DNA from 3 places in the Variovorax sp. GW531-E2 genome. Region 2 is predicted to be linked to each of the others. Evidence: predicted binding sites of a transcription regulator. Region 2 holds the regulator's gene; each other region holds the start of a gene.
The links. Region 2 encodes sigma-54, which starts transcription at its own class of promoters, with help from an activator protein. Its sites were predicted from a motif close to TGGCANGNAANCTGCTTT; they were not measured.
Positions count from the first base shown of each region.

Region 1: a site for sigma-54 is predicted at 2,102-2,119, ahead of AC07XP_RS22555 (pilin). Genes of this name have one in related genera too.
Region 3: a site for sigma-54 is predicted at 3,257-3,274, ahead of glnA (type I glutamate--ammonia ligase). Genes of this name have one in related genera too.

Region 1 is NZ_JBWKXQ010000044.1:38,004-43,030, forward strand. Features, by position in the region: gene pilV (type IV pilus modification protein PilV) at 1-537, opposite strand, end outside; gene AC07XP_RS22550 (GspH/FimT family pseudopilin) at 591-1,250, opposite strand; gene AC07XP_RS22555 (pilin) at 1,529-2,044, opposite strand; gene AC07XP_RS22560 (3',5'-cyclic-nucleotide phosphodiesterase) at 2,247-3,050, opposite strand; gene AC07XP_RS22565 (CHASE2 domain-containing protein) at 3,080-5,027, opposite strand, start outside.
Region 2 is NZ_JBWKXQ010000009.1:132,567-137,593, reverse strand. Features, by position in the region: gene AC07XP_RS08900 (phospholipase D family protein) at 1-1,581, opposite strand, end outside; gene rpoN (RNA polymerase factor sigma-54) at 1,592-3,181, opposite strand; gene lptB (LPS export ABC transporter ATP-binding protein) at 3,336-4,130, opposite strand; gene lptA (lipopolysaccharide transport periplasmic protein LptA) at 4,127-4,846, opposite strand; gene AC07XP_RS08880 (thiol:disulfide interchange protein DsbA/DsbL) at 4,969-5,027, opposite strand, start outside.
Region 3 is NZ_JBWKXQ010000005.1:86,488-91,514, reverse strand. Features, by position in the region: gene AC07XP_RS05385 (polysaccharide deacetylase family protein) at 1-423, shown strand, start outside; gene AC07XP_RS05380 (sterol desaturase family protein) at 440-1,414, shown strand; gene AC07XP_RS05375 (EI24 domain-containing protein) at 1,471-2,376, shown strand; gene AC07XP_RS05370 (competence/damage-inducible protein A) at 2,373-3,173, shown strand; gene glnA (type I glutamate--ammonia ligase) at 3,321-4,736, shown strand; gene AC07XP_RS05360 (hypothetical protein) at 4,883-5,027, shown strand, end outside.

The sequences.
Region 1 (5,027 bases), on a different contig from region 2:
CTTGGGACACGGCTGCGACTGACGAAAGCCATCGCCCTCCTGGATCGAGGTCCAGATCAACCAGATGTTCAGCACGCGGGTGGCTGGCAGGCCGTTCACGCCCGCCGGTGCGTCCGTCAGGTCTGCGGTGACGTAGGCGGTGCCGCCCGGCAACCGATTGGCGACGTTGGTGAGCCACTGGGACTTGTCGTAGTTCGCAATGGCCGCGCCGCAGGTATTGATGGGATTCGTGGGGTTGGAGGTGTCGACCTGGCAACTGGCCGGTGCCTCCGTGGGGTCGGTCGTAGCGGCCGAACGCGTGCTGGCGGTGTACGCCGTGGTGTTGGCGTAGTTCGCAAAGCCGGAGAGATTGGCTCGGGCGCGCTCCGTGTAGTCGGTCACCAGGCTCAAGCCGGTGGCCCGCATGCGGGAGAACTGGTTGTACTTGATGGCCGAAGACGTGAGCCCCGCCATGCCGAACAGGGCAACGGCCAGGATGACGATGGCCACCAGCACCTCGATGAGGGTGGCGCCTCGTTGTCTGTTGTGGGTTTTCATGTCCGTGAAGAGAGGGCGGGGCTGTCCAGGTACAGCCGAGCTGTCGGGCGACCTCATCCCTCGTTGCTATCGCAGTCGGTCGCGTTCGCTACGTAGCGGACACGACCAGGCTTGGTGATGCAGAGGGCCTTGCGCGCCCACGGCGTGGCGCTGGCACTGCTGAAACCGGTGGCGTCGATGTCGATGCCGTTGGCAGCGCCGTTCAGCAGACCGTTGGGCATGAAGACAAAGCGCCCTGCGGTCTTGAGCTTGATGGACGCGATGCCGGAGGGCTCCACCTGACGAAGCAACAGTTCATCGCCGTTCGTCGAAGAAAAGTCGTTGTTGGCGTCGCGATCGTTGTTGACGAACACGATCCAGCCGCTGGCGTAGCCTTTGGCGCCCGCGGCGGTCTCACAGGCGGTGGCGGTGCTGGACGCTACCCGGCACACGACGACCGGGCGCCCACGTGCAATGGCCTCGGTGCGCGCAATGCGCAGCGAGCCGGTCAGGGCGTTGACGGTATTGGAAGCACGCCACTGGTTGACGAAGCGCGACATCGAAGGGGCGGCAATGCCGAGCAGGATCGCCAAAATGGAGAGCGTGACCAACAGTTCGATGGCTGTCAGACCGCGTTGGCGACGCGAGGGCTGAAGACCAAGGCATGCCGCGCACAAAAGTCCACGCCATTCGTGGTCAACAGCTTGATCAGCCGGCCGAAGGAGTTTTTGCACTTATTTGAAAATGTGTCTTGATGTGACTTTTGATGCTATGCGATGCATTCGATCAACAAATGCCGCACGTCGCGCAACAACAACCGCTTGGCGGCATTCAACAAATTCGAATAACTCAGGTCAAATGCCAGCTGTCCCGCTGGTCTTGGCCTGCCTGCCAAAACCAATAGGGGCGCCTCAGCCCAGTTCAAACCCTGCGCGCAGCCGAGCCACACCGCCCGGTATCGCGTAGACGCAAAAAAGCCGCCCGAAGGCGGCCTTTCTAGATGCTGTCTGCCTTACTTGCAGGAGCCTGGCAGGTACTTCTGAATTGCGGGAGTTGCCCCAGCGCACTTCCATTCGGAAATTTGCTTGCCTTGGTCCGCATTTGCCGCGGCCAGGGTCAGCTTTGAGCCAGCGGCACCGCCGCCCGTGCCAACCCAGGGAGTCAGCGTCAAAACGTCAGCAGCCACGAAAGCGGTCGCTTGGCCCAGCGCGGTGAAGTTCGGGGTAACAGTGATGACGCCTTCCGCGTCGGTGGCAATCGACTTCACCATCTTGGTCGGGTCGGTAGCTTCACAGCCCCAGGGGGTCGCTCCGATGCTGGTCACGCCCATGGATTGAACGGCCTCGCTGATGGTGGTGCGGCATTGCGATGCGGCCAGGACCACTTCAGACATGCGGGCCTTAACCGTGTAGTCCTTATATGCCGGCAGAGCCACGGCGGCCAAGATGCCGATGATCGCCACAACGATCATCAATTCGATGAGGGTGAAGCCGGCTTGTGCGCGGCGAGCGAGAGTGCGACGGTTCATTCGATTAACTCCAGGTTGGTTTGTAGAGCCCGGGAACCAGCCCGGAGCGGGGTAACTTCCGCAGCATCCGTGCCACCCGGCTTCCCCACCCTGCGACCCCCGTTCGGGCCGTCTTTGGTCACAAGATGGTTACATGATGTGACACAACTCGCACTCAGATGCCAATTGTGTCGACAAATTTGTCATGCCCGACCGGCCCCGGTCAGAAGGTCAGCACCCCGTTCGCCTTGAGCCAGCGGATGTCCCGCTGCGCCAAGCCCGCCACCTCGCGCCCCGCCAGCATCTCGATCTGGCTCATGATTTCTTCGGTCTCTGCCGGCTTGGTGTGGGTGATGTAGATCGGATATTGCTTGTCCGGATCGATCTGCGCCAGCTCGTGCGCCAGCGCCACCGGCGACAGGTGCAGGCTGCGCTCGGCCAAAGCCTCCTCGCGGGAGCTGAAGGCGGTCTCGATGACCAGCATCGCCACGTCGATCGCGTTGATCCGCTCCCAGAAGGGCGGGTTGCGCTCGGTGTCGCCGCTGAAAACCCAGTGGGCGCCGCCTTCCGCCCGGCGGATGGCGAAGCCGCAGGCCGGCACGGTGTGGACGGCCGGCAGCACCTCGATCAGCTTGGGGGCGTCGCTGCCCAGCTCGAGGCGCTGCCCGACCGTGATCTCGTGAAAGCTCACGAACGGCGATTCGGGGCTGGGAATGCGTTCGAAATTCGGCCAGATGACATTGTTGAACACATGCGCCCGCAGCGCGTCGATGGTGGCCGCCAGGGCATGCACGCGCAGGGGCCGGGTGCGGCGGCTGCCGACGGCGTCGAGCATCAGGGGCAGGGCGGCGATGTGGTCGAGGTGCGAGTGGGTGAGCACCACGTCGTCGATGGCGGCCATCTCGTCGAGGGTGAGGTCGCCGACGCCCGTGCCGGCGTCCACGAGCAGGTCCGCATCGACCAGGAACGAGGTGGTGCGGCAGTCCTTGGCGATGGCGCCCGAGCAACCCAGCACGCGAACCTGCATTGTGGAAGACCCCTTGTATGCGTCTGTCGTCATTTGGTGTCGAACCGGGTGGCGCCGTCCCAGTCCGGGTCTTGCGGGCGAAGCGCCATCGAGGCTAAACGCTGGGCGTAGAGCTGGTAAAGGACTTTTTTCGCATCCGCGGCGAGCAGGGGAGCCAGCAAGTTCCGGCCCAGCGCCCAATCCTGGCGGCGGTAGGCGGCGAGCACCTGGCTCCAGCAGTCGAGTTGCTGCCGTGTGTCCTGCGCCTCGGCCGCAGCTTCCGGCACGAGCGGGGTGTAGATGGCGACAGCCTGGGCCTTGCCCTTGACGCGCACGCTGTCGAGTTCCTGCCAGACGAAGCCGGGCGCCGCCTCGCGGGTGGCGCCGCTGGCCACGATCTCGACCCCGTAGTGCCCGCTCAGGCCCTCGAGCCGGGATGCGAGATTGACCGCGTCGCCGACCACGGTATAGCTGCGGCGCGCGGTCGAGCCCATGTCGCCGACGCTCATGAGCCCGCTGTTCAGGCCGATGCCCGCGCTGATTTCGGGGCGGCCGTTGGCGCGGTGCTGGCGGTTGATGTCGTGCACGGCGGCCGCCATGTCGATCGCCGCCTGCACCGCGAGCGCGGCATGGCCGGGGGTGTCGATGGGTGCGCCCCAGAAGGCCATGACGCAGTCGCCCATGTATTTGTCGACGGTGCCGCGGTGCGCGCTGATCACCTCGGTGAGCCGGCTGAAGACGGTGTTCAGGAAGGCCTGCAGCTCGGCCGGCGCCATCTGCTCGGACAGCCGGGTGAAGTCGCGCATGTCGCAGAACATCACGGTCATTTCCTTGCTCTCGGCGCGCATGCTGTAGCGGCCAGGGCGCACGAGCATTTCGTCGACCAGCTGCGGCGGCACGTAGGTGCCGAAGAGCCGCACCAGCCCGCGCCGCGCGCGCGATTCGACGAAGTAGCCCCAGCTCATGTTGAGCGCGAAGGCCAGCGCCACCATGACGAGCGCCGACGCCAACGGGAGCACGAGGCTGTGGCCGACGTAGAGCCAGGTGTTGAGGCCGACCAGCGCGGCGACCACGCCCGCGCCGAGCAGCACGGCGCGCGATGCGGACAGCAGCGACAGCCCGAACGCGAGCAGCAGCCCCGCCGCCAGCACGGTCAGCACTTCATAACCCGGCGCGTAGTCGGGCACGGCCAGCAGGCGCCGGTCGAGCAAGCCCGAGACGATGTTGGCGTGCACTTCGACGCCCGGGAACGCCGCGCCGACCGGGGTGGCGCGCAGGTCCTGCAGGCCGGGCGCGGTGGCGCCGAGCAGCACGATCTTGTCCTTGAGTTCGCCCGGCGCCAGCCGGCCCTCGAGCACGTCGGCAGCGGCCACGTAGCGGAACGACCCTGCGCGCGGCCCGCCGGGGCCGCGGAACGGCACCTGCAGGCTGGCACTCTGGTCGACCGGGATGCGCAGCGACCCCAGCACCAGCGCCTGCAGGCGCGGAAAGTTGCCGTCGCCGGCCACGAGCGCCGGCCGCACGGGCGGCGAGCCGTTCGCCAGCCGGTACACCGCCAGCGCCAGCGACTCGTAGTGCCCGGGCGACGCATGCTCGCCTTCGTAGCGGGCGATGAGCGGCACGCTGCGGATCACGCCGTCGTCGCTGCCGTCACCGACCAGGGTATTCAGGAACCCCGCGACCGGCGCCGCGCGCCCCAGCACCGGCAGGCTGGCGCCGAAGCCGTTCCAGAGCGTGACGAAGGAAGCATGGGGCGGAAAGGCGTCGGGCGGCAGCACGGGCGTCGCCGGCAGCAGCCCCTTGGCGCTGGGCTGTTCGGTGCGCGTGAAGTAGTAGCCGAGCGCCACGGGCTGGCCACGCAGGGCCTGGGCCAGTGTGGCGTCGTGGTCGAGGGTGGGCGCGAGCTGGTCGATTTCGGCAGCGAGGCCCGGCACGCCACTCAATGGCCCGGCTGCGATCTCCTTCAGGCGCCCGAGGCCGGAGCTGCGATCGGGCTCG
Region 2 (5,027 bases):
TTCGAGCATGGTGCGGTCCCAGAAGCCCGAGTCGGGCTCTTCGTGCAGCACGGTGGTCTTGCCGCCTTCCTCGCTGACCCACTCGATGCGCCGCGAGCCGGTGGCTCCCGCATCGCCGCCTTCGGCAAAGCGCAGCCGGTAGGCGCCCTGCTGCTTGAGCACATCGAGCAGCTTCAAGGTCTGCTGCGCCATCTCGGGGCTGCGGATGAACAGGCCGATCTCGGTGTTGTGGACCTCGGAGCGCGGATCGAAATTCATCGAGCCCACGAACAGGATGCGTTGGTCGATCACCGCCGACTTGGCGTGCAGCCGGCCTACCGAGGTGCCGAACAAACCCAGCCGCACGCTGCGCCGCGTGCGCGCGGAACTCAGCTCGTGCAGCTCGGCGCCCAACGCGAGCATGTCGGCGCGGTAGCGGCGGTAGGCGGTGTGCACCAGCGGTTCGTCGGTGGCGGCGAGCGAGTTGGTGACCACGCTGATCTTCACGTTGCGCCCGCGGATCTCGCGCATCACCTCCAGCCCCGACGCGCCCGGGATCAGGTAGGGCGACACCAGCGTCACCTCGCTGCGCGCGCGGCGCATCTGCTCGACCACGTTGTAGCGCACGCTGTCCACGTCGAGCAGCGGCACGCCGCCATACGACGCGGTCTTGCCGATCACGCGGTCAGGTGAATCGGCATACGCCTCGGCGGTGGTCCAGATCAGGCCGAGCTTGCCGGCGTCGAGGTCGTCGGCCACGGGGCTGTAGCCGAGCAGGTCGTTGGGCGCGGGCCTGGGCGGTGGGGGCGTGGTGTCGGGGCCGGTGGCGGCGTCGAAGCGGCGCTGCAGCTCTTCGCGCGGCAGGTCGGTGTGCACGACCGCGCCGATCGGGCGCACGTGCGGGCTGTTCCAGTACTGGTCGAACAGCACGCCCAGGCGCGGGATCAGCGCACCCGTGACGAAGGTGTCGAGGTCGATGAAGTTCGGGCCCGTGGTGCGGCGGAAGTACTGGTTGCCGATGTTGCGCCCGCCCGCCACCGCCATCGCGCCGTCGGCGATGAAGAGCTTGTTGTGCATGCGGCGGTTGACGCGGCTGAAGTCGAACAGCGATGCGGTGAAGCGCTTGAGCAGGCTGCCGCGCCCGGCCGGGAACGGGTTGAACAGGCGCAGCTCCACGTTCGGCGTGGCGGCAAGGCCGAGCAGCAGTTCGTCTTCGCCGGACGTGTACAGGTCGTCCATCAACAGGCGCACGCGCACCCCGCGCTGGGCCGCATCGCGCAGGGTGCGCAGCAGGTAGCGGCCGGTCTCGTCGTTCTCGATCTGGTAGTACTGCACGTCGAGCGTGCGCTGCGCGCGGCGCGCCAGCTGCAGCCGCGTGTCGAAGGCGAAGTCGCCGCCGGGCATCAGGCGAAAGCCGCTGAGGTCGGGATCGGGCTGCGAGGCCAGCGCGATCTTGCCGAGCGCGGTGTCGGCCGAGACGGCGATGGCCTTGGTGGGCGGGCGCGGTGCCTCGTCGGGCAGCGTGGCGCAGCCGGCAAACAGCAGCGCCGCCGCGATGACGACCACCCAATGCCCACAGCGCGACAGCAGGCGGCTCGTCATCGTCGGTCTTCTAGAGTGCCTTGCGCAGGTTGGCGGGTGCGATGCGCAGCGCTTCGCGGTACTTGGCGACGGTGCGGCGCGCGCACTCGATGCCCTGCTCTTTCAGCATCTCGGAGATCTGGCTGTCGGACAGCGGCTTCTTGATGCTCTCGGAACTCACGAACTGCTTGATCAGCGCGCGCACCGCGGTGCTCGACGCGTTGCCGCCGGTCTCGGTGCCCAGCGCCGAGCCGAAGAAGTACTTGAGCTCGACCGTGCCGAAGGGCGTGGCCATGTACTTGGCGGTGGTCACGCGCGAGATGGTCGACTCGTGCAGGCCCAGCTCGTCGGCGATCTCGCGCAGCACCAGCGGGCGCATGGCCAGCTCGCCGTGCACGAAGTAGCTCTTCTGGCGCTCGACGATGGCGTTGCTCACGCGCAGGATGGTGTCGAAGCGCTGCTGGATGTTCTTGATGAACCAGCGCGCCTCCTGCAGCCGCTGCGACAGCGCCTGGCTGCCCTCGCCCTTGTGCGACTTGAGCGCGCCGGCGTAGATGTCGTGCACGCGCAGGCGCGGCATGACCTCGGGGTTGAGCATGACGCGGAACTTCACGTTGGTGCCGCGCCCGGTCTTGGTGACGATCACATCGGGAATGACGATGTTGCGCTCTACATCGACGAAACGGCGCCCCGGCTTGGGTTCGAGCCGCGCAATGATCTGCAGCGCCGAGCGCACCAGCTCTTCGTTGGTGCGCGTGAGCGTGGCCAGGCGCTTGAAGTCGCGCCGCGCGAGCAGCTCCATGGGCTGCTTGCAGATCGCGATGGCGGTCTTGCGGATGAGCGCCTCGGCCTCGGTCTCGTCTTCGCTGGCGAGCGCCTTCAGCTGGATGCTCAGGCATTCGCCGAGGTCGCGCGCACCGACGCCGACCGGCTCCAGGCTCTGCAGCAGGCCCAGCGCCACCTGGAAGTGGTGCACGAGGTCGTCGAACTGGTCGTTGTCGTCGCCCGCCAGGCCCGAGGCCAGCGCGGGCAGCGAGTCTTCGAGGTAGCCGTCGTCGTTGAGCGATTCGATCAGGAAGCGCAGCGCGGCGCAGTCGTTTTCGTTCAGGCGCAGGCTCAGCGCCTGGCGATGCAGGAAGGACTGCAGCGACTCCTGGCTGCGCGCGAGTTCGGTGGCGTCGGCCCGCTCGTCGTCGCCCAGGTTGTTCTGGCGCGCGGGCGCATCGCTGCCCCACTCGCTGTCGTCGGGCGCCATGTCGACAGTGCCGTCGCCTTCCCAATCGGGCTCGCGCTCGGCGATCTCGGCGGCGGGGCCGTCGGTGTCGGGGGTCGAGGTGCTGGTGTCGCTGGACGTGGAGGAAGTGCTGGCGGCGGACGGCGTGAACTCGGCCTCCCCCTCGCCCACGTCGTCGCGCGGCACCGGCGCGTCGGCCGTGTCCAGCCCGAACTCCTCGCGCGCCGCTTCTTCCGCGGTGCGTTCGAGGAACGGGTTCTCGTCCAGCATCTGCTCCACTTCCTGGCTCAGTTCGAGCGTGGAGAGCTGGAGCAGGCGAATGGACTGCTGCAGCTGTGGCGTCAAGGCCAGATGCTGCGAGACGCGAAGGGACAGCCCTTGCTTCATGAGGAAATGGCTCCCCCCCAGGCTGCGCGCTTCGCGCTACGCCAACCCCCTACCGGGGGCGGGCCGGCCGCTTCGGGCGGCCGTGCGCGGCGGCCCCCGCGAGGAAGCTCCGCGCGGACGGCGGCCACGATGATCCTTGACCCTCGCCGCACGGTCACATCCGGAAGTGCTCGCCCAGGTACACCCTGCGTACCTCGGCGTTGTCGACGATCTCCGAGGGTGTGCCTTGTGCCAGCACGTGCCCGTCGCTGATGATGAACGCGTGATCGCAGATGCCCAGCGTCTCACGCACGTTGTGGTCGGTGATGAGCACGCCGATGCCGCGCTCTTTCAGGAAGCTGATGATCCGCTGGATCTCGATCACGGCGATCGGGTCGATGCCGGCGAAGGGCTCGTCCAGCAGGATGAAGCGCGGCTGCGTGGCCAGCGCGCGCGCGATCTCGACGCGGCGGCGCTCGCCGCCCGACAGTGCGAGCGCGGGCGAATCGCGCAGGTGGTCCACGCGCAGGTCGGCCAGCAGGTCGGCCAGGCGCTCTTCGGTGTGCTGCTTGGTCAGCGGCATCATGCGGCCGTTGGCGTCGGGCTCGCGCTGCAGCTCGAGCACGGCGCGCACGTTTTCCTCGACCGTGAGCTTGCGGAAGATCGAGGCTTCCTGCGGCAGGTAGCTCAGGCCCATGCGCGCGCGGCGGTGAATGGGCATGTGGGCGATGGGCTCGCCGTCGATGGTGATCTCGCCGGCGTCGGCGCGCACCAGCCCGACGATCATGTAGAACGAGGTGGTCTTGCCCGCGCCGTTGGGGCCGAGCAGTCCGACGACCTCGCCCTTTTGCACGTCGAGCGAGACGTCTTTGACGACCGTGCGGCTGCCGTAGCTCTTCTTGAGGCCGCGCGCCACGAGGCGGCTGCCCGGAATGCCGTCGGCGGCCTGGGTTCCTGCGGTTTCGATCACTTGCGCCCTTCCCCTTCGGTGCCGCCCAGCGTGGTGGTCGGGCGCAGCCCGGCGCCGGGCGCGGGGGTGGGTGCCGGGGCCGCAGGCTTCTTGCCGCCGGCCGCGGGTGCGGAACCGCCCGCCGCCGGGGCCGGCGTGGCCTTCGGCGTGAGGATGGCCTTGACGCGACCGCCGCCGCCCGCCGAGACGCCGGCGTTCGGCGGCACGAGGGAGCCGTTGACGGTGTAGGTGTCGTTGCTCTGGTCGTAGACGATCAGCGCGCCGCTGCTCTCGTCGTTGGCCGTGGCGCCGATCAGCCGGCGCATGACGGCGCGGCGGATGAACTTGACGTTGTCGGCGCGGCTGTCGTACTCGATGACTTCCGACTCGCCCTCGATCCACTCGTCGCCGGCGTTGCGCTTCTGCTTGTAATAGGCCAGCTTGCCGGGCGCCGCCGTGACCACGCCGTACTGGTAGCCCTCGGCGTCCTGGCGCACGTCCAGCCGCGCGCCGCGGATGATGATCGTGCCCTTCGTGACCAGCACGTTGCCGGTGAACACGCTGGTCTGTTTCAGGTCGTCGTAGCGCATCGAGTCGGACTCGATGTTCATCGGCTTGGTGCGGTCGGCGGTTTCGGCCAGGGCGCCCGAGGCGGCACCGGCCAGCAACAGCGCGCCGAAAGCCAGGCGGCCGAGGCGACGAAGGGTGGGGAATGTGGGGATGGAGGGCAATGTCATAAAGGCACGAAACTTGCTCTGAAACATTGTATGCGTGGGATGGCAATTGCCCACCGCCGCCAATGAAAAAGCCCGCCGAAGCGGGCCTTGCATTCGACCAAGAAAGCAGGTCGCCGGGTCGGTCAGCCCTTCTTGGCTTCGCCGATGAGGAAGGTCGCGACCTGCAGCACCTTGGACATGC
Region 3 (5,027 bases), on a different contig from region 2:
GAGTCGGTCTGGAGCGCGGCCCAGTATTGCGCCGACATCCGCAAGTCGTCCGACCGGCTGGCCGCCATCACCGGCAAGAAGCCGCTGCCGCTGTACCGCGCGCCGGGCGGCAAGACCTCGCCCGCTTTGTTGGCGGCCGCCAGGGACTGCGGCTACGCGCACGTGGGCTGGTCGCCCGCCGGCTTCCTGGGCGACGAACTGCCGAGCGAGACGTTCAGTAACCAGAAGCTGCTGGCCCAGGCGCTCGCGGGCATCCGCCCCGGCGACATCCTGCTGGCGCACCTGGGCATCTGGTCGCGCAAGGACCCGTGGGCGCCGGCCAACCTGGAGCCGCTGATCGTCGGCCTGAAGGCCAAGGGCTTCTGCTTTCGCACCCTGCGCCAGCACCCGGACTACCGCGCCTGGATCGCCTCCCATCCTTGATTCCTGAGTTCTTGCCGTGATCGACTGGTTGACCGACGTTTTTTCCGCCATGCAGGGCTGGCTCTTCGAGACCGCCGTGCAGCCGCTGGTGTACGCCATCGGCCTGGGCGGCTGGGCCGAGGACGCCTTCGACGCCACCGGCTGGCTGCTGGTCGGCGTGATCCAGATCCTCGTGCTGCTGGCCGTCATCGGTCCGCTGCAGCGCTGGCGCGCGGTCGAGCCCGTGACCGACCGCCGCGCCATCCGCATCGACGTGCTCTACACGCTGATCCACCGGCTGGGCCTGTTCCGGCTGGCGCTGTTCTTCACGCTGCAGCCCCTGTTCGATGACCTGCTCGGCAGCCTGCGCATGGCGGGGTGGGGCACCTTCCACCTGGACGAGGCCTGGCCCGGCGTGACCGACGTGCCGTGGGTGGCTTTTGCCATCTACCTCGTGGTGCTCGACTTCGTCGGCTACTGGATTCACCGCGGCCAGCACCAGTTCAACTGGTGGTGGAGCCTGCATTCGCTGCACCACTCGCAGCGCCAGATGACGATGTGGAGCGACGACCGCAACCACCTGCTGGACGACGTCATCCACGACACGCTCATCGTCATCGTGGCGCAGCTGATCGGCGTGGCGCCGGGCCAGTTCATCGCCGTCGTGGCCTTCACCCAGCTCAGCGAAAGCCTGCAGCACGCCAACCTGCGGTTGAGCTTCGGCGCCATCGGCGAGCGGCTGTGGGTCAGCCCGCGCTTTCACCGGCTGCACCACAGCATCGGGCTGGGGCATGAGTCGCACGGCCGGAGCACGCTCGGCGGCCACAACTTCGGCGTGCTGCTGCCCTGGTGGGACATGCTCTTTCGCACCGCCAACTTCGAGAACCGCTACGACCCGACCGGCATCCGCGACCAGGTCGAGCCCGGCGCCGACGGCCGCCCGCGCGACTACGGCCAGGGCTTCTGGTCGCAGCAGTGGCTGGGGCTGAAGCGGCTGTTCGGCCGCGCCTGATCCGCCCGCAGGCCCGGCGGCGGGCGGGCCGGGGCCTTGCGCTATCCTCGAACCTCATGCGCCTGCTCCTCGACTCCTTCTGGCGCGCGGTGGCCTATTGCATGCTCCCGCGCGTGATCGTGCTGTCGCTCCTGCCATTGGCGCTCATGGTGCTGCTGGCCGCGGGGCTCGGCTACTTCTACTGGGACGCGGCCGTCGCCTGGACGCGCGAGGCCCTCGACGCCTGGCCGCTGCTGTCCAGCTTCTGGGCCTGGATCGGGCGCCTCTTCTCGAGCGACGTCACGGCCGCGCTGGCGCCGCTGGTGGTGGTGTTCGGCGTCACGCCGCTGATCGTCGTGCTGTCGCTGCTCATCGTGGCCGGCTTCATGGCGCCGGCGCTCACCAAGCTCGTGGCCGAACGGCGCTTTCCGACGCTGGAGCAGAAGAAGGGCGCCTCCTTCTTCGGCAGCGTGGTCCGCTCGCTCGGCGCCACCGTGCTGGCGCTGATTGCGCTGGTGGTGTCGATGCCGCTGTGGCTCATTCCGCCGCTGGTGCTGATCCTGCCGCCGCTGATCTGGGGCTGGCTGACCTACCGGGTGATGAGCTTCGACGCGCTGGCCGAGCACGCCAGCCCCGAGGAACGCGCCGCGCTGCTGCGCGCCCACCGGCTGCCGCTGCTGTGCATCGGCGTGCTGTGCGGCTATCTGGGCGCCGCGCCGAGCATCGTGTGGGCCTCGGGCCTGCTGTTCGCCGCCGCCTTCTTCGTGCTGGTGCCGATCGCCATCTGGATCTACACGCTGGTCTTTGCCTTTTCTGCGCTCTGGTTCGCGCACTACTGCCTCGACGCCCTGACCCAGCTGCGCGCCCAGCGCGCGGCGCAGCAGCCCGCGGCCGGCAGCGGCGACGCGCAGCAGCAGGCGATCGAGGCGGCCGAAGCCACCGAGGCCAACAAGGCCGCTCTTTCTCAATGGAGTTCTCCATGACACGCGCATTCGGTCTCATCGTCGTCGGCGACGAGATCCTTTCCGGCAAGCGGGCCGACAAGCACATGGCCAAGGTCATCGAGCTGCTGGCCGCGCGCGGCCTGCAGCTGGGCTGGGCCGAGTACGTGGGCGACGAGCCCACGCGGATCACCGCGGCCCTGATGCGCGCCTTCGCCTCGGGCGACATCGTGTTCTCGACCGGCGGCATCGGCGCCACGCCCGACGACCACACCCGCCAGTGCGCCGCCCAGGCCCTGCGCGTGCCGCTGGCGCTGCACCCCGAGGCCGAGGCGCTGATCCGCGAGCGGATGCAGGACACGGCCCTGGAGCAGGGCGTGCCCTACGAACCCGACCGGCCCGACAACATCCACCGCCTGAACATGGGCGTGTTTCCGCAGGGCGCGTCGATCATCCGCAATCCGTACAACAAGATCCCGGGCTTCAGCGTCGAGCACGTGCATTTCGTGCCGGGCTTTCCGGTCATGGCCTGGCCGATGATCGAGTCGGTGCTCGACAGCCGTTATGCCGATCTGTTCACCCGCAACGCCATCGCCGAGAAGTCCGTGATCGTTTTCGGTGCGATGGAAGCCACCCTCACGCCGCTGATGCAGGCCATCGAGCAGGCCCACGCCGGCATCAAGGTGTTCAGCCTCCCCAGCGTGGATCACCCGCAGTACGGGCGCCACATCGAGCTGGGCGTCAAGGGCGACCCCGCGAAGCTCGATGCCGCCTATGGCCAGCTGATCGAGGGTCTGCACACTTTCGATGCGAAGCTTGGCCCCGAATTGGTGCGTTAATTCGTATTGCACCAGTTTGGTGATTATTTCCTTTTCCGGCAGCCCCTGGGCCGTCACCCGGGCCTCATCCGGCGGGGTGACAATGGCACAGAAACTGCATCCTCCCGTCCCTGTATTCCTAACCACCATCCAACTCAGGAGAAACTGATGGCAAAGACCGTCGCCGATGTACTCAAGCTCGTCAAGGAAAACGAGGTCAAGTTCGTCGACTTGCGCTTCACCGACACCCGCGGCAAAGAGCAGCACGTGACCGTGCCCGTGTCGCACTTCGATGAAGACAAATTCACCTCGGGCCACGCGTTCGACGGTTCGTCCATCGCCGGTTGGAAGGGCATCGAAGCCTCGGACATGCAGCTCATGCCCGACCCGAACACCGCCAACATCGACCCGTTCTTCGAAGAAACGACGCTGATCCTGACCTGCGACGTGATCGACCCGGCCGACGGCAAGGCCTACGAGCGCGACCCGCGCTCGCTCGCCAAGCGCGCCGAGGCGTACATGAAGGCTTCCGGCCTGGGCGACACCGCCTACTTCGGACCGGAACCCGAATTCTTCGTGTTCGACGGCGTGCGCTGGAAGAACGACATGTCGGGCTGCTTCGTGAAGATCGAGTCCGAAGAAGCCTCGTGGAACACCGACAAGGAGTTCGAGCACGGCAACAGCGGCCACCGTCCCGCAGTCAAGGGCGGCTACTTCCCGGTGCCCCCGGTCGACAGCTTCCAGGACATGCGCTCGGAAATGAGCCTGGTGCTCGAATCGCTGGGCATCCCGGTCGAAGTGCATCACCATGAAGTGGCCAACGCCGGCCAGCTCGAAATCGGCACCCGCTTCAGCACGCTGGTGCAGCGCGCCGACTGGGTCCAGCTGCAGAAGTACGTGATCCACAACGTGGCCCACGCCTACGGCAAGACCGCCACCTTCATGCCCAAGCCCATCGTCGGCGACAACGGCTCCGGCATGCACGTGCACCAGTCGGTCTGGAAGGACGGCAAGAACCTGTTCGCCGGCGACGGCTACGCAGGCCTGTCGGACTTCGCGCTGCACTACATCGGCGGCATCATCAAGCACGCCCGTGCCCTGAACGCCATCACGAACCCCGGCACCAACAGCTACAAGCGCCTGGTGCCCGGCTTCGAAGCCCCGGTGAAGCTGGCCTACTCGGCCAAGAACCGCTCGGCCTCGATCCGCATCCCGTTCGTGGCCAACCCGAAGGGCCGCCGCGTCGAAGCGCGCTTCCCCGATCCGCTGATGAACCCGTACCTGGGCTTTGCCGCGCTGCTGATGGCCGGCCTGGACGGCGTGGAAAACAAGATCCATCCGGGCGAAGCCGCCAGCAAGGACCTGTACCACCTGCCGCCGGAAGAAGACGCGCTGATCCCGACCGTCTGCCACAGCCTGGACCAGGCCCTGGAGCACCTGGACAAGGACCGTGCGTTCCTGACCAAGGGCGGCGTGTTCACCGACTCGTACATCGACGCGTACATCGACCTCAAGATGCAGGAAGTCACGCGCTTCCGCATGGCGACGCACCCTGTCGAGTTCGACATGTACTACTCGCTGTAAAAAGCGCCACAGCAAGCCCGCCCCGGCGGGCAAGTAAGACAAAAGGACGGCCCCGGCCGTCCTTTTTCCTTGGTGCGGAACACCCTGTCGTGAGCGGGCCCGAATTGCATCAAAATGCGCGTTTGTCGCGCCCTCTCCGGATCCAAATGAAGACTGCCTCCCTGATTTTCCTGGCCGCCGCCTCGCTCGCCACCGTCACGGCGGCGCTCGCGCAAGAGCGCGTCTGGCGCTGCGGCAACGAGTACACCAACAACGCGACCGTGGCCCAGCAAAAGGGCTGCAAGATCATGG